DNA from 4 places in the Streptomyces sp. NPDC002176 genome. Region 3 is predicted to be linked to each of the others. Evidence: riboswitches for the same ligand, from Rfam matches in the RefSeq annotation. Region 3 holds a riboswitch; each other region holds the start of a gene.
What was found. A riboswitch is a leader RNA that binds a small molecule or an ion and turns the genes downstream of it on or off. The one in region 3 is predicted to bind cobalamin.

Region 1 (5,261 bases), on a different contig from region 3:
GATGTCGCCGATCAGGATCGGCGGGCGGACGTAACGGGTGCCGTAGGACTGGACCCAGCCGTGCTGGGTGGCGAGGTAGCCGGTGAGCTGCTCGGCGAAGTACTGCACCATGTCGTTGCGTTCGGGCTCGCCGTGCACCAGCACGTCCAGGCCGGTCTTCTCCTGGAAGGAGATCACCTCCTGGATCTCCGCCTTGACGCGCTCCTCGTACCCGGTTGTGTCGATCCGGCCCGTCCGCAGGTCCGCGCGGGCGGTGCGCAGTTCGCCGGTCTGCGGGAACGAGCCGATCGTGGTGGTCGGCAGCAGCGGCAGGCCGAGGTGGGCCCGCTGGGCGGCCGCCCGCTCGGGGTACGGCTGGGCGCGGCAGGCGTCGGCGTCCGTGACGGCCTTCGCGCGGGCCCGGACGGCCGGGTCGCGGGTGATGGGGGAGCCGGTGCGGGAGGCCAGGTCGGCCCGGTTCGCGGCGAGTTCGGCGGCGATCGCGTCCGTGCCGCGCGCCAGGCCCCTGGCCAGGGTGACGATCTCGGCGGTCTTCTGCCGGGCGAACGCCAGCCAGCGCAGGATCTGCGGCTCGATGTCCCGCTCGGGAGTGGTGTCCAGCGGTACGTGCAGCAGGGAGCAGGACGCGGCGACGTCGACCCGGTCGGCCAGCCCGAGCAGGGTGCCCAGGGTGGCGAGGGACTTCGACAGGTCGTTCGCCCAGATGTTGCGGCCGTTCACGACCCCGGCGACCAGCCGCTTGCCGGGCAGCCCGCCGACGGCGGCGAGCGCGTCCAGGTTGGCGGCCGCGGCCTCGGTGAAGTCCAGCGCCAGCCCCTCCACCGGCGCCTTCGCCAGCACCGGCAGCGCCTCGCCAAGACGGTCGAAGTAGGAGGCGACCAGCAGCTTCGGCCGGTCGGTGAGCGCGCCCAGGTCACGGTAGGCGCGCTCGGCCGCGTTCAGCTCGGCCGGGGTGCGGTCCTGCACCAGCGCGGGCTCGTCCAGCTGCACCCACTCGGCCCCGGCCGCGCGCAGATCCGCCAGCACCTCGGCGTACACCGGGAGCAGCCGGTCCAGCAGGGTCAGCGGGTCGAAGTCGGCGGGGACACCGGGCGCGGGCTTGGCCAGCAGCAGGTAGGTGACCGGGCCGACCAGCACCGGCCGGGCGGCGAGGCCCAGTGCGAGGGCCTCCTTCAGCTCCGCGACCTGCTTGGCGGAGTCGGCGGAGAACACCGTGTCCGGGCCCAACTCGGGCACCAGATAGTGGTAGTTCGTGTCGAACCACTTGGTCATCTCCAGCGGCGCGATGTCCTGCGTACCGCGCGCCATGGCGAAGTAGCCGTCCAGCGCGTCGGCCTCGACGGCGGCCCGGTGCCGCTGGGGGATCGCGCCGACCATCACGGTGGTGTCCAGCACGTGGTCGTAGGCCGAGAAGTCGCCGGTCGGGACCTCGTCGATGCCTGCTTCGGCGAGCGCCTGCCAGTTGACGCGGCGGAGGTCGGCCGCGGTGGCCCGGAGGGCGTCGGCGGTGACGTGGCCCTTCCAATAGCCCTCGATCGCCTTCTGCAGCTCCCGGCCCTGGCCCTGACGCGGGTAGCCGTACACGGTCGACCGTGCTGCCGCGGCTGCGGACTTCGGTGTCACGGAGATCTCCTTCACGAGATGAATCCCTGAGGTCCCGGCGACGGAACGAGTACGTGAAGGGGTGACGGCCAGGCGGCCCGGCCCGCGCGACGCGGTGGTCCGTCCTGTTGCGTACGCCGACCCGCCCTCGAGGTCACCGGAACTCCGCACGCGAGCGGGTCGCGCACGGGCAGATGGCAGGTCTTCGGACTCACGGGCGCGTCCTCACCAGGAGGACACCTACTGGCCGTCGCTTCCCAGGTCCGTGCGTCGGACCCAGTGCGTATGACGGCGGTCGTTCCCGCTCACCGCTGCGGGGCAGTCCCGGATTCCCACCGGGTTCCCTCTTACGACACCCCGTCTGGCGGACGGGGCGAACCAGCTGCACAGGTCAGCCTACGGGCCATGACCGGCCGCCGCCGGTACCGTCCGGCATTCGGATGGTGATCCGGGCCACGCGCACCGCGGTCACCCGGCCGCCGGGCCCAGTTGGGCCAGCGCCGCCGTGACCAGCGCGGCCGTGCCGGTGTCCAGGGTGAGGCGGACGCTGGGCAGGTAGCGGGGGGAGTGGTTGTTCGGCAGGCTCCGGAACTTCTCCGCCGGACCGGTGCCGGGGGCCGCCGCCCACTGGGTGGGGCCGACCGAGCCGAGCATCCAGTAGGCGCCCCGGATGCCGGGGCGGCCGTGCAGATGGCCGCCCGCGCCGGTGAGCAGCGGGAAGTCCTCGGTCGCCGCGGAGGCGGGCCAGCCGGTGACACGGGACGCGCCGAACGCCCCCTGGTGGGCGGCGCGGACGGCGGCCGTGACACCCGGATCGGGGCGGGTGACGCCGGAGCGGGTCAGCTCGCGCACGGTGACCCGGGGCGGCAGCCCGGCCGACGCGGCCTCCGCGCGCACCACCCGCTCCACCGCCGCCGTACCCCGCACGAGCGCCGCCTCCGAGAGGGCGCGGACGGTGACCCGCAGCTCGGCGCGGGTGGCTATCACGTTCCCGGAGCGCCCGGTGTCCCCGGCCCGGAGCGAGGACGCGGTCACCACCAGCCGCTCGGCCGGGTCCGTCTCGCGGGCGGCGACAGCGGGGAGCCGGGTCACCGCACCGGCCGCCGCGAGCAGCGGATCGGCCGTCAGATGCGGGGTGGCCGCGTGCCCGCCGTCCCCCTCGAACACCACCTCCAGCGTCACACTGCCCGCCATCAGCGGCCCGTCCGCGTGCGCCACCATCCCGGCCGGGAACGCGGCCGTGTGCTGGGCGAGGACCACGTCCGGCGCGGTGATCCGGTCGTACAGGCCGTCCTCCAGCATCGCCCGGGCACCGCTCAGCGTCTCCTCGGCGGGCTGCCCGACCACCAGCAGGGTGCCGCGCCAGCGGTCCCGGTGCCCGGCGAGCCAGCGGGCCGCGGCGGCCGCGCAGGCCAGATGGGCGTCATGGCCGCAGGCGTGCATCACCGGCACCGGCCGCCCGTCCGGACCCGGCGCGGTCGCGGTGCTGGCGTACGGCACACCGGTCTCCTCGGCCACCGGGAGCGCGTCCAGCTCGGCGCGCAGCAGCACGGCCGGGCCGTCGCCGTTGACGAGTTCGGCGGCGACCCCGTGCCCGCCGACCCCGCGCAGCACACGGAAGCCGTCTGCCGTCAGCCGGTCCGCGAACACGGCGGCGGTGCGCTCCTCCGCGCCGGACAGCTCGGGGTGCCGGTGCAGGTCGAGATACAGCTCGGCGGTGGACGCCAGCAGGGCGTCCAGACCGGGCGGCACACCACCGCCCACGGTCACGGACGGACGGGACTGGTCGCTGCTCACGGCGGGGACTCCAGAGGGTTGTCGTACGGGGGTGTCAGCGAAGTGACAGCCATCGGTAAGGGAGTTGGTGTCGGACGCGCGTAGAAAGGGAGGTGTCCGGGGGGATCGCTCCTCCGGCAGGTTCAGCGCACCACCGGACGGGGCCGTCCCGGCCGGCAGCAGGCCACCTGACCCGGAAGGAGCCATCATGGCTGACAACAACCTCGCCTCCCTCGCCCAGGAGATCCTGGACCTGGAGTCGGAGACCTTCGAGATCACCGACTACTCGGACGCCAGCGAGGTCATGCTCGGTTCGTCGACGAGCTGTTCCTCCACCAGCACCTGCTCCAGCACCACCAGCACCACCTCCTGCACCGCCTGATCCAGGCGTTCGCACCCACGGTCCCCGGTCCGCCTCGGCGCGCCGGGGACCGCCGGTGTGCGCGGGGCCCTTGACGGCCCGCGCGCCGACGAGCAGAACGCCTGCCCCGCTCACGGGAACGGATGCGGCACCCGCCGCAACTCCTCCTCCGTGAGCGGCGCCGCGACCATGCCCGCCCGGTACGGCGCGGTACGCAGCCTCGGCATGGCGAGCGCCCGCTGCCTGAGCCAGCCGAAGTCGATCGGCAGCAGCCCCGGAGCCAGCGTGGCCACCGTACGCAGCCCCATCCGGCGCTGCTCGGGCGTGGTCTGGTCGACGGCGATCACCTCGCAGCCCGCCTCGCCCAGCAGGTTCCGCACGAGGAGCAGGTCGTCGCGGAGGTCGCCGGTGCGCGGCCGCCGCTCCTCCCACCCGGCGAACAGCTCGTCGAGCGGAGCCGTGCGGGGCGGCTTCAGATAGCCGGTGGCGTGGACGCGCATCGCGGGCAGCCCGAACAGCGCCGCGTGGTCCGGGAGCCGCTTCACCAGGTCGAAGTCCTCGGCCATGGCCGTGAGTTCGGCGGGGCGTTCGGCAACCTGGCCGGGCAGGTGCGGGATGTAGGTGAGGATCTCGGAGACCGCCGACTCCACGGCCGTCTCCGGGTCGAAGGAGGCGCCCGCCGCGAACGCCAGCGAGCCCGGCGCGTCGTCGCGGCGCACCGCGAGCCCGGTGACGACGGGCACCGGGAGGTCCACCCGGTTGTCGAAGACGTGCACGTCGTAGCCCTGGAGCGCGGCCCGTGCCACCATCGCGCGTACGCTCGGTGAGCGCACCGAGTCCAGGTCGATCTCGGGCAGCGGCAGATCGCCGTACCAGCCGAGCAGGAAGGCGTCCCGCTCGATGAGTTCGAGCAGGCCGAAGAACACCGCCTCCTCCCAACTGCTGCCGGTGGCACAGCCGTTGGAGCACTCGAAGACGAAGTTGTCGGCGGCGGTGCCCGCGCTGTAGTAGACCAGCCGGGCCGGGACCAGCACCGGGCGGCCGTCCCGCAGCGACCAGCCGGTGACCCAGGGGATCGGCCGGGCCGGGTCGAAGGGCTCGACCATCGGGTCCTCGGCGTAGGTGCGCGGCTCGTACAGCCCGCACGTACGCGGATCGAGGGCGCGGTCGCCCAGCTCCTCCAGCGAGGCGGTCAGCACCGGCGCGCGGTGTCGGCGATGGGTGCCCGCGTACCGTTCCAGGCCCTCCAGGAAGGCCAGGTCGCGGCTGTCCGCGAAGGAGTTGGCCTGGCCGCTCCAGGTGACGTCGGTGAGACCGGCGTACCCCCGCATGAAGACGCTGCCCGCGACCGGCGCGGTGGTGGGGGAGGTGACGTCGATCCAGGTGCCGCCGCCGAGCACCCCGCACACCGGGTTGGCCAGGGCCTTCACCGGCAGCGGATGGTCCGACGCCCGGCGCAGCCGGTAGGAGTCCGGGCGCGGCTTGGGCAGCGGGCCCGGCGAGGGCAGTGTCGCCTCCTCCG
Region 2 (5,261 bases), on a different contig from region 3:
CCTGGGTAAATGGAAAGCTTCTCGCTGATCCTCGCGATAGTGGTGATAACCGCACTCGCGTTCGATTTCACGAACGGTTTCCACGACACCGCCAACGCGATGGCCACCACCATCTCGACCGGCGCTCTCAAGCCCAAGGTCGCGGTGGCCATGTCCGCCGCGCTCAACCTGGTGGGCGCTTTCCTCTCGGTGGAGGTCGCCAACACGATCTCCAAGGGTCTCGTCGACGAGACCGGCATCCGTCCCGAGGTCATCTTCGCGGCCCTGACCGGCGCGATCCTCTGGAACCTGCTGACCTGGCTGGTGGGCCTGCCCTCGAGTTCCTCGCACGCCCTGATGGGCGGCCTCGTCGGTGCCACCGTCGCCTCGGCGGGCTTCGGCGCCGTCCACGGCGACATGCTGGTCACCAAGGTGCTGCTCCCCGCGGTCGCCGCGCCGATCGTGGCGGGTCTCGCCACGATGCTCGCCACCCGCCTCTCCTACCGCATCGGCGGCCAGGGCGACGGCGAGGCCACCCGCAAGGGCTACCGCGCGGGCCAGATCGCCTCGGCCGGCCTGGTCTCCCTGGCGCACGGCACCAACGACGCGCAGAAGACCATGGGCATCATCACCCTCGCGCTGATCGCGGGCGGCGCCCTCTCCCCCGGCTCCAACCCTCCCACCTGGGTGATCCTCTCCGCCGGTCTGGCCATCGCGCTCGGCACCTACATCGGCGGCTGGCGCATCATCCGCACCATGGGCAAGGGTCTGACCGACCTGGAGCCCCGTCAGGGCTTCGCCGCGCAGACCAGCGCCGCGACCGCCATCCTGGCCTCCTCGCACCTCGGTTTCTCCCTCTCCACCACCCATGTCGTCTCCGGCTCGGTGATGGGCGCGGGCCTCGGCCGCAAGGGCGGTGTGGTCCGCTGGTCCACCGCCACCCGGATGTTCGTCGCCTGGGCGCTGACCCTGCCCGCCGCCGCACTGGTCGGCGCGGGCGCCGAGGCCGTAACCGGCCTGGGCGACTGGGGCACCGGGCTCGTCGCGCTCTTCCTGATCGGCTCCAGCTTCGCCATCTGGAAGATCTCCCGCCGCGAGGTCATCGACCACACCCACGTCACCGCCGAGGAGTACACCGAGCCCGCCGGTGTGGTGACCACCGCGATGGCCATGGTCACGCCGCCCCCCGTGGGCATCGTCGCGGACGACCTGACGGCCACCATCCCGGCCGCCACCGCCGAGTCCCGCACGACCGAGCACACCCCCGCCACCACCGCGCCGTCCGCCCGGGTCTGACCACCCGGCAACTGGAGGAACATCCCCATGAAGATCGACTGGGCGGCCCTCGGCTCCGTCTTCGGCGTCAGCCTCGTGGTCACGGTGGCCCTGGTGAGCCTGTTCACCCTGGGCGTCAGCGGCTTGGCCCGCCGCGAGCGCGCCGCCGCCACGGGCGGCTCGGCCCCGCTCGCGGTGACCGGCGCCTACGCCTGCTTCGCCGCCTGCGCGGCGGCGGTGGCCTACGGCTTCTACCTGATCGTCGCCTAGCACCCGCGTCCCGGTGAGGCCCCCGCACGGCATGTGCCGCGCGGGGGCCTTCCGCTGTTCCCACCGGTGCCGGTGTGGGGCTCCACACACTCTTCTCCCGCAGGTCACAGGCAGGTTGACGGCCCTTCCGGGCACGTGGTGGACTTCGCGGGCCATGTACGGCGACAGCAGAGGAAGCCGGTGCGAATCCGGCGCGGTCCCGCCACTGTCACCGGGGAGAAGTCCCCGGGAGCCAGGAACTCTCGTCGCCGGTCTCGTCGAACCAGGGCGTGGACACCCTGAGTGAGGACTACCGTGATGCCCGGCCGTCGCCCGAGAACCCGCACCAGGAACACCGGCACGCCCACGGCGAGCTAGCCGATGGGCGCCGATCGCTCGTACGCGTACGGTGCCGCCGCCGGACTCCTCGGTGATCTCCTCCTGGGCGATCCCCACCGCATGCACCCCGTCGCCGCCTTCGGGCGGGCCGCCGGGCGCGTGGAGCGCGCGCTGTGGCACGACCACCGCGGCTGGGGCACGCTGCACACCCTGGTGTGCGCCGGAGGCGCCACCGCGCTCGGAGCCGTGGCCGCACGCGCCGTACGCCCCTCCTTCACCGGCTCCGCCGCGCTGACGGCCGCCGCCACCTGGGCCGTCGTCGGCGGTACGTCGCTCGCCCGCGAGGCGTCCACCGTCGGCCGCGCCCTGGAGCGCGGCGACCTGACGGCCGCGCGGGCCCGGCTGCCGCATCTGTGCGGCCGCGACCCGCAGGCGCTGGACGCCGACGCGATCGCGCGCGCCGTCGTGGAGTCGGTCGCGGAGAACACCTCCGACGCCGTGGTGGGCGCCCTGGTGTGGGGCGCGCTCGCCGGAGTGCCGGGGCTGCTCGGCTTCCGGGCCGTGAACACGCTGGACGCGATGGTCGGGCACAAGTCGCCCCGGCTGCGCCGCTTCGGCTGGGCCTCCGCCCGGCTGGACGACGTGGCGGGCTGGCCGGGCGCCCGGCTGACCGCCGTACTGGCCGTGCTCGCCGGGGACGACCCGCGCGGGGCGGTACGGGCCTGGCGGGCGGACGCGCATCGGCATCCGAGCCCCAACGCGGGCCCGGTGGAAGCCTCGTTCGCGGGCGCGCTCGGCGTCCGGCTGGGCGGCACCCTCTCCTACGGCGGCCGGGTCGAGCACCGGCCGGTACTCAACGGCACCGGGCGGCCGGTGCAGGTCGCCGACATCGGGCGGGCCGTACGGCTCTCCCGCCGGGTCGGCATGCTCGCGCTCGGCGTCACCGTCGCCGCGCGCCTCATCGGAAGGGGGCGGGGCAGGTGAGCGGTGGTCTGCTGGTCGCGGGGACGACGTCCGACGCGGGCAAGAGCGTCGTGACGGCCGGGATCTGCCGGTGGCTGGTCCGGCAGGGCGTCAAGGTGGCGCCGTTCAAGGGGCAGAACATGTCCCTCAACTCCTTCGTGACCCGGGAGGGCGCGGAGATCGGGCGGGCGCAGGCCATGCAGGCGCAGGCGTGCCGCACCGAGCCGACCGCGCTGATGAATCCCGTACTGCTCAAGCCCGGTGGCGAGCGCAGCAGCCAAGTGGTGCTGCTGGGCAGGCCGGTGGGCGAGCTGAGTGCGCGCGGCTATCACGGCGGGCGTCAACAGGCTTTGCTGGGAACGGTGTTGGAGTGCTTGGAGGAGTTGCGGGGCACGTATGACGCGGTGATCTGTGAGGGCGCGGGTTCGCCCGCCGAGATCAACCTTCGGCGCACCGACATCGTCAACATGGGCGTCGCGCGGGGCGCCGGGCTGCCCGTGCTCGTCGTCGGCGACATCGACCGGGGCGGGGTGTTCGCCTCCTTCTTCGGCACCGTCGCCCTGCTCTCCCCCGAGGACCAGGCGCTGATCGCCGGGTTCCTGGTCAACAAGTTCCGCGGCGATGTCTCGCTGCTGGAACCGGGCCTGGACATGCTGCGCGGCCTCACCGGACGGCACACCTACGGGGTGCTGCCGTTCCGGCACGGGCTCGGCATCGACGAGGAGGACGGACTCAGGGTCTCCCTGCGCGGGACCGTACGGGAGTCGGCCGTCGCTCCCCCGCACGGCGAGGACGTGCTGCGGGTCGCCGTGTGCGCCGTCCCGCTGATGTCCAACTTCACCGACGTGGACGCCCTCGCCGCCGAACCCGGCGTGGTCGTCCGCTTCGTGGACCGGCCCGAGGAACTGGCCGACGCCGACCTCGTGGTGGTGCCGGGCACGCGCGGCACCGTACGGGCGCTCGAGTGGCTGCGCGAGCGGGGCCTCGCGGACGCGTTGGTGCGCCGGGCCGCCGAGGGGCGTCCGGTGCTCGGGATCTGCGGCGGCTTCCAGCTGCTCGGCAAGCACATCGAGGACGACGTCGAGTCACGCGCCGGAAGCGTGCCGGGGCTCGGACTGCTCCCGGTGCGGGTGCGGTTCCACCCCGAGAAGACCCTCGCCCGGCCCGTCGGGGAAGCCCTCGGTGAGCCCGTCGAGGGGTACGAGATCCATCACGGGGTCGCCGAGGTGCTGGGCGGGGACGCCTTCCTGGACGGCTGCCGCACCGGCCAGGTCTGGGGCACCCACTGGCACGGCTCGCTGGAGTCGGACGGCTTCCGGCGCGCCTTCCTGCGCGAGGTCGCCGCCGCCTCCGGGCGCCGCTTCGTCCCGGCCCCCGACACGTCCTTCGCCGCGCTGCGCGAGGAGCAGCTCGACCTGCTCGGCGACCTGATCGAACACCACGCGGACACGGACGCGCTCTGGCGGCTCATCGAGTCGGGCGCGCCCGCAGGACTGCCCTTCATTCCACCGGGAGCGCCCGCATGACCACAGTGTTGTTGCTGTCGACCGCCGACACGGATCTGCTGGCCGCCCGCGCCAGCGGCGCCGACTACCGGATCGGCAACCCGTCCCGCGTCGACGCGGCCGCCGACCTGCCCGCCCTCCTGGACGGCGCGGACCTCGCGGTCGTCCGGCTGCTGGGCGGCAAGCGGGCCTGGGAGGACGGGCTCGCCGCGCTGAAGGCGTCCGGGGTGCCGACGGTGCTACTGGGCGGCGAGAGCGTGCCGGACGCCGAGCTGATGGCCGAGTCGACCGCCCCGGCCGGGGTCGTCGCGGAGGCGCTGCGCTATCTGGTCGAGGGCGGCCCGGCGAACCTGCTGGAGCTGTCCCGGTTCCTCTCCGACACCGTCCTGCTGACCGGCGAGGGCTTCGAAGAGCCGCACCGGATGCCGGAGTTCGGGCTCCACGGCACCTACGAGCAGCGGCCCGGCCGACCCACCGTGGGCGTGCTCTTCTACCGGGCCCATGAACTCAGCGGCAACACCGCCTTCGTGGACACCCTCTGCGCGGCCATCGAGGAACGCGGCGCCAACGCCCTTCCGGTGTACTGCGGTTCGCTGCGCGACGCGGACGCCGGGCTGTACGAGCTGCTGGGCCGGGCCGACGCCCTGGTCGCCACCGTCCTCGCGGCCGGTGGTGCGCACGCCTCGGCAGCCTCGGCGGGCGGCGACGAGGAGGCGTGGGACATCGGCGCCCTCGCGGACCTGAACGTGCCCGTACTGCAGGGCCTTTGTCTCACCTCCACGCGGGCCGCCTGGGACGCCTCGGACGCGGCCCTGTCCCCCATGGACGCCGCGATGCAGGTCGCCATCCCGGAGTTCGACGGCCGCCTCATCACCGTGCCCTTCTCCTTCAAGGAGCCTGGCCCGGACGAGGTCCCGGTCTACGTCGCCGACCCCGAGCGCGCGGCACGGG
Region 3 (5,261 bases):
ACGCCACGCTGGCGTTGGGCTCGGCGCTCGCGCTGTTCATGTACCCGCACTCGATCACCGCGACCCTCTCCTCCAAGAGCCGCGACGTGATCCGGCGCAACACCACGATCCTGCCGCTGTACTCCCTGATGCTCGGCCTGCTGGCCCTGCTGGGCTTCATGGCGATCGCGGCCGGGGTGAAGGTCACCAACGGCCAGCTGGCGATCCCGCAGCTGTTCGAGAACATGTTCCCGGACTGGTTCGCGGGCGTGGCCTTCGCGGCGATCGGCATCGGCGCGCTGGTCCCGGCGGCGATCATGTCGATCGCGGCCGCGAACCTGTTCACCCGCAACATCTACAAGGACTTCATCAAGCCCGACGCGACGCCCGAGCAGGAGACCAAGGTCTCCAAGCTGGTCTCGCTGCTGGTGAAGGTGGGCGCGCTGGTCTTCGTCCTCACCATGGACAAGACGGTGGCGATCAACTTCCAGCTGCTCGGCGGCATCTGGATTCTCCAGACCTTCCCGGCCCTGGTCGGCGGCCTGTTCACCCGCTGGTTCCACCGCTGGGCGCTGCTGGCGGGCTGGGCGGTCGGCATGCTCTACGGCACCCTCGCCGCCTACGGGGTCGCCTCGCCGACGCAGAAGCACTTCGGCGGCTCGGCCAAGGAGATCCCCGGCATCGGTGAGATCGGCTACATCGGCCTCACGGCGTTCGTGCTGAACGTCGTGGTGACGGTGATCGGCACCTTCGTCCTGAAGGCCGTGAAGGCCCCCGACGGCATCGACGAGACCAGGCCCGAGGACTACACGGCCGACGCGGGCGACCCCGGCGTCGAGGTCGAGCTGCCCCCGGCGACGGCGGGCAGCACCCACTAGGGGAACCCGCCCCACCCCGGCCACGGGCCGCCGTGAAGCGAGAGCGACGGCGGCCCGTCGTCGTACAGACTCCCGGGCATGGACCTTCGCATCAGACCCGCCGAGCCCGCCGAGTACACCGCCCTGGGCGAGATCACCGCCCAGGCGTATCTGCAGGACGGGCTGCTGGACTTCGGTGAGAGCGACGCGTACCTCGGCGAGCTGCGGGACGTGGCCGGGCGGGCGGCCGCCGCGGAGATCCTGGTGGCCGAGCGCGGGGGCGTGCTGCTCGGCGGGGTCACCTTCGTCCCCGCGGGCGGACCCATGGCCGACATCGCCGGTCCGGGCGAGGCCGAGATCCGGATGCTGGCGGTCGCACGCGCCGGCCGGGGCCAGGGAGCCGGGGAGGCGCTCGTACGGGCCTGCGTGGACCGGGCACGGGCCGTCGAGGGCTGCCGGAGCCTCGTCCTGTCCACCCAGCCGACGATGCACGCCGCCCACCGCATCTACGAACACCTCGGTTTCCACCGCACCCCACACCGCGACTGGAACCCCTTGCCGGACCTGCTGGACCTCGCCCTGCTCACCTACGAGTTGACCCTTTGAAGCCACCGGAACACACAACAGACACAACATCTGGGGGTGACGCGACAGCCCGGCACTAGATGTATGCTCGTGCTCGCTGTCGTCGCAGGGGAATCCGGTGCGAATCCGGAACTGTCCCGCAACGGTGTACTTGCGTGCTTCGTGCACGCCAGCGTCAGTCCGAGGACCTGTCGACAGCGGCGCGCCCGGCCGTCCGGCCCGGGTGCTCGAAGACGTCCGGGCCTCGTGGAGTGGGCCGGTGGACGCGACGCCGTGCGCGCTCGTGCCTCCTCATACCCTCCGCCAGGTCCCCGTGCCCAGCGAGGGAGAGCCCCACGTGACCATCGCGCCTGCCGACCCGGCTTCAGCCACCCCGGCGACGAAGGCCCCTGTGGAGAACGACGGTCCCGGGGCCGCGCTGCTGCGGACCCTGACCGAGCTGACCGCCGACCTCCCCGACGCGGACCCCGGCCGGGTCGCGGCCGCCGCGCTGCGCGGCCGGTCGGCGCGTGCCGACGAGGCGGAACTGCGCGAGCTGGCCACCGAGTCCGCCGCCGGTCTGATCTCGGAGGACCCCGCCTACTCCCGGCTGGCCGCCCGGCTGCTCACCCTCTCCATCCGCGCCGAGGCCGCCTCGCAGGGCGTGACGTGCTTCACCGAGTCGGTGACCGTGGGCCACCGCGAGGGCCTGGTCGCCGACCGCACCGCCGACTTCGTGGCGCTGCACGCCGCCCGCCTCGACGCCCTGATCGACACCGGCGCCGACGACCGGTTCGGCTACTTCGGCCTGCGCACCCTGCACAGCCGCTATCTGCTGCGCCACCCCCTCACCCGCAAGGTGATCGAGACGCCCCAGCACTTCATGCTGCGCGTGGCGAGCGGCCTGGCGGAGAACGACAGCGCCCCGGCCGTGGACGAGGTCGCCGCGCTGTACGGCCTGATGAGCCGCCTGGACTACCTGCCGTCCTCCCCCACCCTGTTCAACTCCGGTACGCGGCACCCCCAGATGTCGTCCTGCTACCTGCTGGACTCCCCGCTGGACGAGCTGGACTCGATCTACGACCGCTACCACCAGGTCGCCCGCCTCTCCAAGCACGCCGGTGGCATCGGCCTGTCCTACTCCCGCATCCGCAGCCGGGGTTCGCTGATCCGGGGCACCAACGGGCACTCCAACGGCATCGTGCCGTTCCTGAAGACGCTGGACGCCTCGGTGGCCGCGGTGAACCAGGGCGGGCGGCGCAAGGGCGCGGCCGCGGTGTACCTGGAGACCTGGCACTCCGACATCGAGGAGTTCCTGGAGCTGCGCGACAACACCGGTGAGGACGCGCGCCGTACGCACAACCTGAACCTCGCGCACTGGATTCCGGACGAGTTCATGCGCCGGGTCAACGCCGACGAGCCCTGGTCGCTGTTCTCCCCGGCCGACGTGCCCGAGCTGGTCGACCTGTGGGGCCCGGAGTTCGACGCGGCCTACCGCAAGGCCGAGGAGTCGGGCCTGGCGAAGAAGTCCATGCCCGCCCGCGAGCTGTACGGCCGCATGATGCGCACCCTCGCGCAGACCGGCAACGGCTGGATGACCTTCAAGGACGCCGCCAACCGCACCGCCAACCAGACGGCGCTGCCCGGCAACGTGGTCCACTCCTCCAACCTGTGCACGGAGATCCTCGAGGTCACCGACGACGGGGAGACCGCGGTCTGCAACCTCGGCTCGGTGAACCTGGGAGCCTTCGTGGTGGACGGGGACATCGACTGGGAGCGGCTGGACGAGACCGTCCGCACCGCCGTGACCTTCCTCGACCGGGTCGTGGACATCAACTTCTACCCGACCGAGCAGGCGGGCCGCTCCAACGCCAAGTGGCGCCCGGTGGGCCTCGGCGCGATGGGTCTGCAGGACGTCTTCTTCAAGCTGCGCGTCCCCTTCGACTCCCCCGAGGCGAAGGCGCTGTCCACCCGGATCGCCGAGCGCATCATGCTGGCCTCCTACGAGGCGTCGGCCGACCTCGCCGAGCGCAACGGCCCCCTCCCCGCCTGGGAGCAGACCCGTACCGCCCAGGGCGTGCTGCACCCCGACCACTACGGCGTCGAGCTGACCTGGCCCGAGCGCTGGGCCGCGCTGCGCGCCCGGATCGCCGAGGTCGGCATGCGCAACTCGCTGCTGCTGGCGATCGCGCCGACGGCCACCATCGCGTCCATCGCGGGTGTGTACGAGTGCATCGAGCCGCAGGTGTCCAACCTGTTCAAGCGCGAGACGCTGTCGGGTGAGTTCCTCCAGGTCAACGCTTATCTGGTGCAGGAGCTGAAGGACCTCGGCGTGTGGGACGCCCGGACCCGTGAGGAGCTGCGCGAGGCCAACGGCTCGGTGCAGGGCTTCGCGTGGATTCCGGAGGACGTGCGGAAGCTGTACCGCACGGCGTGGGAGATCCCGCAGCGCGGTCTGATCGACATGGCCGCCGCCCGTACCCCGTTCCTCGACCAGGCGCAGTCGCTGAACCTGTTCCTGGAGACGCCGACCATCGGCAAGCTCTCCTCGATGTACTCCTACGCCTGGAAGTCGGGTCTGAAGACCACGTACTACCTGCGTTCGCGCCCGGCGACCCGGATCGCCCGTGCCGCCGGTGGCCGCGCCCCGGAGGCCAAGACCATCCCCGTCCAGCAGGCGGCCGACCCGGATGCCGTCGCCTGCTCCCTGGAAAACCCCGAGTCCTGCGAGGCCTGCCAGTAATGACCGACAAGAACCTTCTGGACCCCGGCTTCGAGCTGACCCTGCGTCCGATGCGCTACCCGGACTTCTACGAGCGCTACCGGGACGCGATCAAGAACACCTGGACCGTCGAGGAGGTCGACCTCCACTCGGACGTCGCCGACCTGGCGAAGCTCTCCCCCGAGGAGCAGCACCTGATCGGCCGCCTGGTGGCGTTCTTCGCCACGGGTGACTCGATCGTGGCGAACAACCTGGTGCTGACGCTGTACAAGCACATCAACTCCCCCGAGGCGCGGCTCTACCTGAGCCGTCAGCTCTTCGAGGAGGCCGTGCACGTCCAGTTCTATCTGACGCTGCTCGACACCTACCTGCCCAACCCCGAGGACCGCGCGGACGCGTTCGCGGCGGTGGAGAACATCCCCTCCATCCGGGAGAAGGCCGAGTTCTGCTTCAAGTGGATCGACTCGGTCGACAAGCTGGACCGGCTGGAGACCAAGGCGGACCGCCGCAAGTTCCTGCTGAACCTGATCTGCTTCGCCGCGTGCATCGAGGGGCTGTTCTTCTACGGCGCCTTCGCGTACGTCTACTGGTTCCGCAGCCGGGGTCTGCTGCACGGCCTGGCCACCGGCACCAACTGGGTGTTCCGCGACGAGACGATGCACATGTCGTTCGCCTTCGACGTGGTCGACACCGTCCGCAAGGAGGAGCCGGAGCTGTTCGACGACCAGCTGGAGCAGCAGGTCACGGACATGATCCGGGAGGCCGTCGCGGCCGAGCTGCAGTTCGGCCGCGACCTGTGCGGTGAGGGCCTGCCCGGCATGAACACCGAGTCGATGCGGCAGTACCTGGAGTGCGTCGCCGACCAGCGCCTCACGCGTCTCGGCTTCGCCCCGGTGTACGGCTCGGAGAACCCGTTCTCCTTCATGGAGCTGCAGGGTGTTCAGGAGCTGACGAACTTCTTCGAGCGCCGTCCGTCGGCGTACCAGGTCGCGGTGGAGGGCACCGTGGACCTCGACGAAGACTTCTGAGCCTTCTGGATCATCGGAACCTCCCTTCCGCGGTCCTTCTGGGCCTGCCCGAGCTGTCGGTCGACGCGCCGGTCGCGCACGATGCCGATCACCGAGGGCAGGACCAGGAGG
Region 4 (5,261 bases), on a different contig from region 3:
TCGCGCTGTGGCGCGGCCCCGCCCTCGGCGGCGCCTTCGCCGGACCGCCGCTCCAGGCCGCCGCCCACTCGCTGGAGGAGTCCCGGCTCTCCGCCGTGGAGCAACTGGCGCTCGCCTATGGCCGGTTGGGCGAGCATCACCGGGCCGCCGCAGTGCTGCGCACCGAGGCCGTCGCGCATCCGCTGCGCGAGTCGCTGTCCGCCGCGCTGATGACCGCCCTGTACCAGGCGGGCAGGCAGTCGGAGGCGCTCGACTGGTTCCACCGCACCCGCAGACTCCTCGCCGACGAACTCGGCATCGACCCCGGCCGTGAACTCGCCGACGCCTACGGGCTGATCCTGCGCGGAGACCCCGTACCGGACCTGCTCGTCCCGCGCTCGGCGGCCGAACCCGCTCGGCTGCCCGTACCCCCGCGCCCCCCTCTCGTGCCCGCCGAGGCGCATGCCGACCTGCTGCCCCGCGCGCCCCGCGGCTTCCACGGGCGCGGCCCGGAACTCGCCGCGCTCGGCCGGGCCGCCGCCGGGGAGGCGCCCGTGTGCCTGGTCACCGGGCCCGCCGGGGTCGGCAAGACCGCCCTCGCGCTGTGGTGGGCGCACCGCAACGCCGACGCCTTCCCCGACGGACGGCTCTTCGCCGACCTGCACGGCTTCAGCGACACCGGCGAGCCCTCGATCACCGAGGTGCTGCGCGAGTTCCTGCTCGCCCTCGGCGTGCCGCCGCGCCGGATACCGGAGTCGGCCACGGCCGCCGCCGCGCTGTTCCGCACCCTCACCGACCGGCTGCGGCTGCTGGTCGTCCTCGACAACGCGCGCGACTCCGCCACCGTCCGCGCCCTGCTGCCCGGCGGCACCGACTGCGTCACCGTCGTCACCAGCCGCCACCGCCTGGAGGGGCTCATCGCCTCCGACGCGGCCCGCCCCGTGCCGCTCGGCACGCTCGACGCGCGGGACGGCACCGCGCTCCTCGCGGGCGTCCTCGGCGAGGAACGCGTCCTCGGTGAACCGGTGGCCGCGCGCAGGCTCGCCGAACTCTGCGGCGGACTCCCGCTCGCCCTCCGGGTGACCGCCGCCCGGCTCGCGGGCCGCCCTCAGTGGACCCTGGCCCACCTCGCGGACGAACTCGCGGACGAACGCGGCCGGTTGGCCCACCTCGCGGTCGACGACACCGGTGTCCCGGCCGCGCTCCGCCTGACCCTGCAGCACCTCCCCGGCGAGGCCGCGCACCACTTCGGCCGCCTCGGCCATCACCCCGGCACCCACGTCGACCCGTACACCGCCGCCGCCCTCTCCGGCACCGACCCGCTGGCCGCCGCCCGCGCCCTGGAACGGCTCGGCGCCGCCCACCTCGTCACCGAGACCGCGCCCGGCCGCTGGGAACTGCACGACCTCGTACGCCTCTACGCCCGCGACCTCGACCCGGCGAGCGGCCCCCAGGCGCTCACCGGCGCTCTCGACCACTACATCGCGACCGCCCTCGCCGCCGCCGAGACCGCCCAGCCCGGCGGCGAGCCCTGCTTCGCGCTGCCCGCCGACTTCCGGCGCCCGGCCGCCGTACGCGACTTCGCGGACCGGGCGGAGGCGATGGGCTGGCTGGCCGCCGAACGCGAGGACCTGGCCCGCGCGGTGACCGCCGCGCGGGCCGCCGGACTGGACGACCGGGCCTGGCGGATCATCCTCCTCCAGTGGCCGCAGGTGGTGTGGCGCTCGCGGGACAACTGGGTGCCGCTGCTGTCCACGGCCCTGGAGTGCGCCCAGGCCGTGGCCGACCCGTACGCCGAGTCCCGCGTCCGCACCCTGCTGGGCTGGGTGCTGAGCGAGGAGGGACGCCTCGCGGACGCCCTCACCCTCCTCGAACCCTCACCCGCCCTGGCCCGCCGCACCGGCGACCGCCTCGGCGAGGCCACCGCCCTGATCAACCTGGCCGTCGTCCAGTCCGCGCAGGGCGACCTCGACGCCGCCCTCACCCACTGCGCCCGAGCCGCCACCCTGGCCCGCGAGGAGGGCAACCCGCACACGGAGATGCTCGCCCTCCTCCACCTCTCCCGCACCCACCTCACCTCCGGCGCCCCGGAACAGGCCCTCCGCGTCGCCCGCACGGCCCTGGACCTCGGCCCCGAACACGAGGAAGCGGCCCGCACCTCCCTCCTCCACACGGTCTGCGGCGAGGCCCACCTCGCCCTCGGCGACGAACCCGAAGCCCTCCGCCTCCTGGAACGCGCCGCCGACGAGGCCGAGTCCACGGGCTACGACGAGGGAGCGGTACGGGCCCTGGAGGCTCTGCTGCGGGTCAGCGGCCGCCCGGACCACCGCAAGCGGCACGAGGCGGCGGTACGAAGGCTCGCGGCGGAGGAGTCGTAGGACGGCTGTCGCTACGGTGACCCCATGTGCCGCTACGCCGTGACCCCGTACAAGCTCCACCACGCCTGCCTCTCGTGCCGGGTCAGTTTCAAGCGGCACGCGGATCGGGAGCACGCGTGCCCGAACTGCGCCCGGCCGCTCGTCTGTGCCGGGCGGGACTTCGCTCCGCCGCGTCGGCGGGATGTCGCGAGGTGGTCCGTGGTCGCCGCGGTGCTGGGGGAGGGGCTGCGGTTCGACGGGCGGTCGGGCTGTGGGTGCGCGAAGGAGCCGAAGTACCGGCCCCGGACGCGGGCGGAGTTGCGGGTGCGGCGGATCGTCGCCTCGCGGGACGGGGTGCCGCTGGCCGAGGTGCTGGCGCGGGTCGACCCCGGTGACGGCAGCGGGCCCGGCCCGGCGTCAGAGGGGCGTCAGCCGGACGTCAGCGGGACGTGAGCGGGGGCGGTGAGAGTGGGGGTGTCAGCAGGTCAGAGGCTGGCCGACGGTCTGAGAGGGCCGTCGTCGACGTTTCACCTCCCGGGGGAAAACACCATGAACGCATCGCGCCGTACGGCACTCTTCTCCGTCGCCGCTTCCGCCGCGCTCGCCCTGTCCCTGACCGCCTGCCAGAGCGGGGAGGGCACCAAGGCCGAGGGGGCGCCCGTCGCCAAGGACACGGCCGCCGCCGCCACTTCCGCGCCTGCGGCCGGTACGAGCACCGGTACCGACACCGGCACCACCACGGGCACCAGCACCGCCGTGGGGACCGCGCACAAGACCGGCTCCGGCTCTTCCGGCGCCAAGAAGGGCACCGCCTCCACGCCCCTCTGCCGCGCCCAGGACGTCAAGGTCAGCTCCGAGCGCCAGGACGGGCCGCCCTACACCCACATCATCCTGACCGCGCGGAACACCTCCGGCCACCGTTGCGAGATGGCGGGCTTCCCGCACATCCAGTTCCTGGAGAGCCACAAGCAGGACGTGCCGTCCGTGGCCAAGAGCAAGCCCGCCGTGCCGACCGTGCTGAACCCCGGTGACCCGGCGTTCGTGCTGGTCAAGCTGTCCGACGGGGGTGTCGACGAGGACAACGAGGTGGTGACCGCGTTCCAGCTGGTGCTGCAGGGCGACTCCACCGTCATCGCGGTGGACTCCTCGGCAGGCGGCGGCCTCGCCGTCGACCCCGCGAAGACGCTCACCGGCTACTGGACGACCGAACTGCGCAACGGCGCCGACGACTTCTGACCCGTACCCCCGGCCGCGCCCCCTCGGGAGAGGAAGATCACCCGAGGGGGCGCGGTCTTGGCCAGGCAGGGCGCACGCGGTACCGTCGGGGCGATATCGACGACGGCGAAACGGAAGCCGGTGAGAAACCGGCACGGTCGCGCCACTGTGTGCGCGGTCCCTCAAGGGGGCGCGCGAGTCAGACCCGTGGCCGTCGTCCTGTGCACCACCGAGATGGGACGCGAACTCCCAGAGGAGGTACTGCCATGGCGCAGACCGTCGCTCAGCCGACCGCCGGAAACCCGGCCGCTCCCGCCACCCTGCCGCTGAAGGAGATAGCGCCCTGGGCGGTCTTCTTCGGCGTCCTCATGCTGGTCCTGCTGTACTTCGTCGGCGCCGAGCAGGGCGCCACCTCCGTGTTCAACGGCACGGACGTCCACGAGTGGGTGCACGACGCCCGCCACCTGCTCGGCTTCCCCTGCCACTGACGCGAGGGACGCCGCACCCACCATGAACTCCGCAACCGTGAGAAACCTCCTCGTGCGGGGCATGCTCGCCGGCCTCGGCGCCGGAGTGCTCGCCCTGATCGCCGCGTACTTCCTCGGCGAGCCGTCCGTGGACAGCGCCATCAGCTTCGAGGGCCACCACTCCCACGAGCACGAGGTCGAAGTGGTCTCCCGCTCGCTCCAGTCCACCGCCGGACTGGCCACCGGCGTCCTCGTCTACGGGGTCGCCTTCGGCGGCATCGCCGCGCTCGCCTTCTGCTTCGCGCTCGGCCGCGTCGGCCGCTTCGGCCCCCGAGCGACCGCGCTGCTGCTGTCCGGCACCGCGCTGCTCGCCGTGTACGTGGTGCCGTTCCTGAAGTACCCGGCGAACCCGCCCTCGGTCGGCGACCCGGACACCATCGGCAAGCGCACCACGCTGTACTTCCTGATGATGGTGCTCAGCGTGCTGCTGGCGGTCGGCGCCACCCTCCTCGGCAAGCGGCTCGCCCCGCGCCTGGGCAACTGGTACGCGACCCTCGTCGCCGTGGCCGCCTTCGCCCTGCTGACCGGGCTGGCGTACGCCTTCCTGCCGGTCGTCAACGAGGTGCCGGAACACTTCCCGGCCACCCTGCTCTGGCGGTTCCGCCTCTCCGCGCTGGCCATCCAGACGGTGCTGTGGGCCGGATTCGGGCTGCTCTTCGGCGAGTTGGCCGAGCGGCTGCTGAACCCGCACCCCGTGGCGGCACGCGACACGGGCCGGGCGGTCGCCGCCTCCCACTGAGTCGAAGGGCCCCCGGAAATCCTCCGGGGGCCCTCTCAGTCGGCCGTGAGCGGGCGTCCCAGCCGCAGGTTCCACCGCCCGGCCCGCCCCGACAGCTCCGTCGCGGTCAGCGGGGCCACGTCCAGCCGCCAGAACGCCTCGGCGGGCAGCCCCAGCGCGTGCACCACGGCCGCCCGCACCACGTCGGGCTCCACGACGGCGACCGTACGGCCCTCGGGCACCGACTCCAGCCAGCGCCCCACCCGCGCGCACACCGCCCGCACCGACTCCCCGCCCGGCGCCGCGCACTCCGGGTCGGCCAGCCACCGGGCCACCGCCTCCCCCTCGGCCGCCGCGACCTCCGCCAGCGCACGCCCCCGCCACCGCCCGGCGTCCAGCGGCGCGAGTTCCGCCGCCACCACACCCCGCAGCCCCAGCGCCTCGGCCGTCTCCCGGCACCGCGCA

Region 1: it holds a riboswitch for cobalamin, as region 3 does, so the genes downstream of both, metE (5-methyltetrahydropteroyltriglutamate--homocysteine S-methyltransferase) here and ACI2LY_RS10495 (ribonucleoside-diphosphate reductase subunit alpha) in region 3, are expected to answer to the same signal.
Region 2: it holds a riboswitch for cobalamin, as region 3 does, so the genes downstream of both, ACI2LY_RS14075 (cobalamin biosynthesis protein) here and ACI2LY_RS10495 (ribonucleoside-diphosphate reductase subunit alpha) in region 3, are expected to answer to the same signal.
Region 4: it holds a riboswitch for cobalamin, as region 3 does, so the genes downstream of both, ACI2LY_RS00720 (CbtB-domain containing protein) here and ACI2LY_RS10495 (ribonucleoside-diphosphate reductase subunit alpha) in region 3, are expected to answer to the same signal.

What each region holds. Positions count from the first base shown of each region.
Region 1 covers NZ_JBJDQW010000001.1:160,392-165,652, reverse strand. Annotated here, with positions in the region: gene metE (5-methyltetrahydropteroyltriglutamate--homocysteine S-methyltransferase) at 1-1,623, opposite strand, end outside; cobalamin riboswitch at 1,781-2,000, opposite strand; gene ACI2LY_RS00700 (amidohydrolase) at 2,071-3,399, opposite strand; gene ACI2LY_RS00695 (thiazolylpeptide-type bacteriocin) at 3,587-3,760, shown strand; gene ACI2LY_RS00690 (TOMM precursor leader peptide-binding protein) at 3,871-5,261, opposite strand, start outside.
Region 2 covers NZ_JBJDQW010000003.1:55,052-60,312, forward strand. Annotated here, with positions in the region: gene ACI2LY_RS14065 (anion permease) at 10-1,275, shown strand; gene ACI2LY_RS14070 (hypothetical protein) at 1,303-1,524, shown strand; cobalamin riboswitch at 1,655-1,787, shown strand; gene ACI2LY_RS14075 (cobalamin biosynthesis protein) at 1,885-2,826, shown strand; gene ACI2LY_RS14080 (cobyric acid synthase) at 2,823-4,331, shown strand; gene cobN (cobaltochelatase subunit CobN) at 4,328-5,261, shown strand, end outside.
Region 3 covers NZ_JBJDQW010000002.1:503,118-508,378, forward strand. Annotated here, with positions in the region: gene mctP (monocarboxylate uptake permease MctP) at 1-857, shown strand, start outside; gene ACI2LY_RS10490 (GNAT family N-acetyltransferase) at 936-1,442, shown strand; cobalamin riboswitch at 1,483-1,632, shown strand; gene ACI2LY_RS10495 (ribonucleoside-diphosphate reductase subunit alpha) at 1,759-4,143, shown strand; gene ACI2LY_RS10500 (ribonucleotide-diphosphate reductase subunit beta) at 4,143-5,150, shown strand.
Region 4 covers NZ_JBJDQW010000001.1:166,574-171,834, reverse strand. Annotated here, with positions in the region: gene ACI2LY_RS00735 (BTAD domain-containing putative transcriptional regulator) at 1-2,357, shown strand, start outside; gene ACI2LY_RS00730 (hypothetical protein) at 2,382-2,789, shown strand; gene ACI2LY_RS00725 (DUF4232 domain-containing protein) at 2,886-3,572, shown strand; cobalamin riboswitch at 3,647-3,779, shown strand; gene ACI2LY_RS00720 (CbtB-domain containing protein) at 3,818-4,039, shown strand; gene ACI2LY_RS00715 (CbtA family protein) at 4,062-4,817, shown strand; gene ACI2LY_RS00710 (histidine phosphatase family protein) at 4,853-5,261, opposite strand, start outside.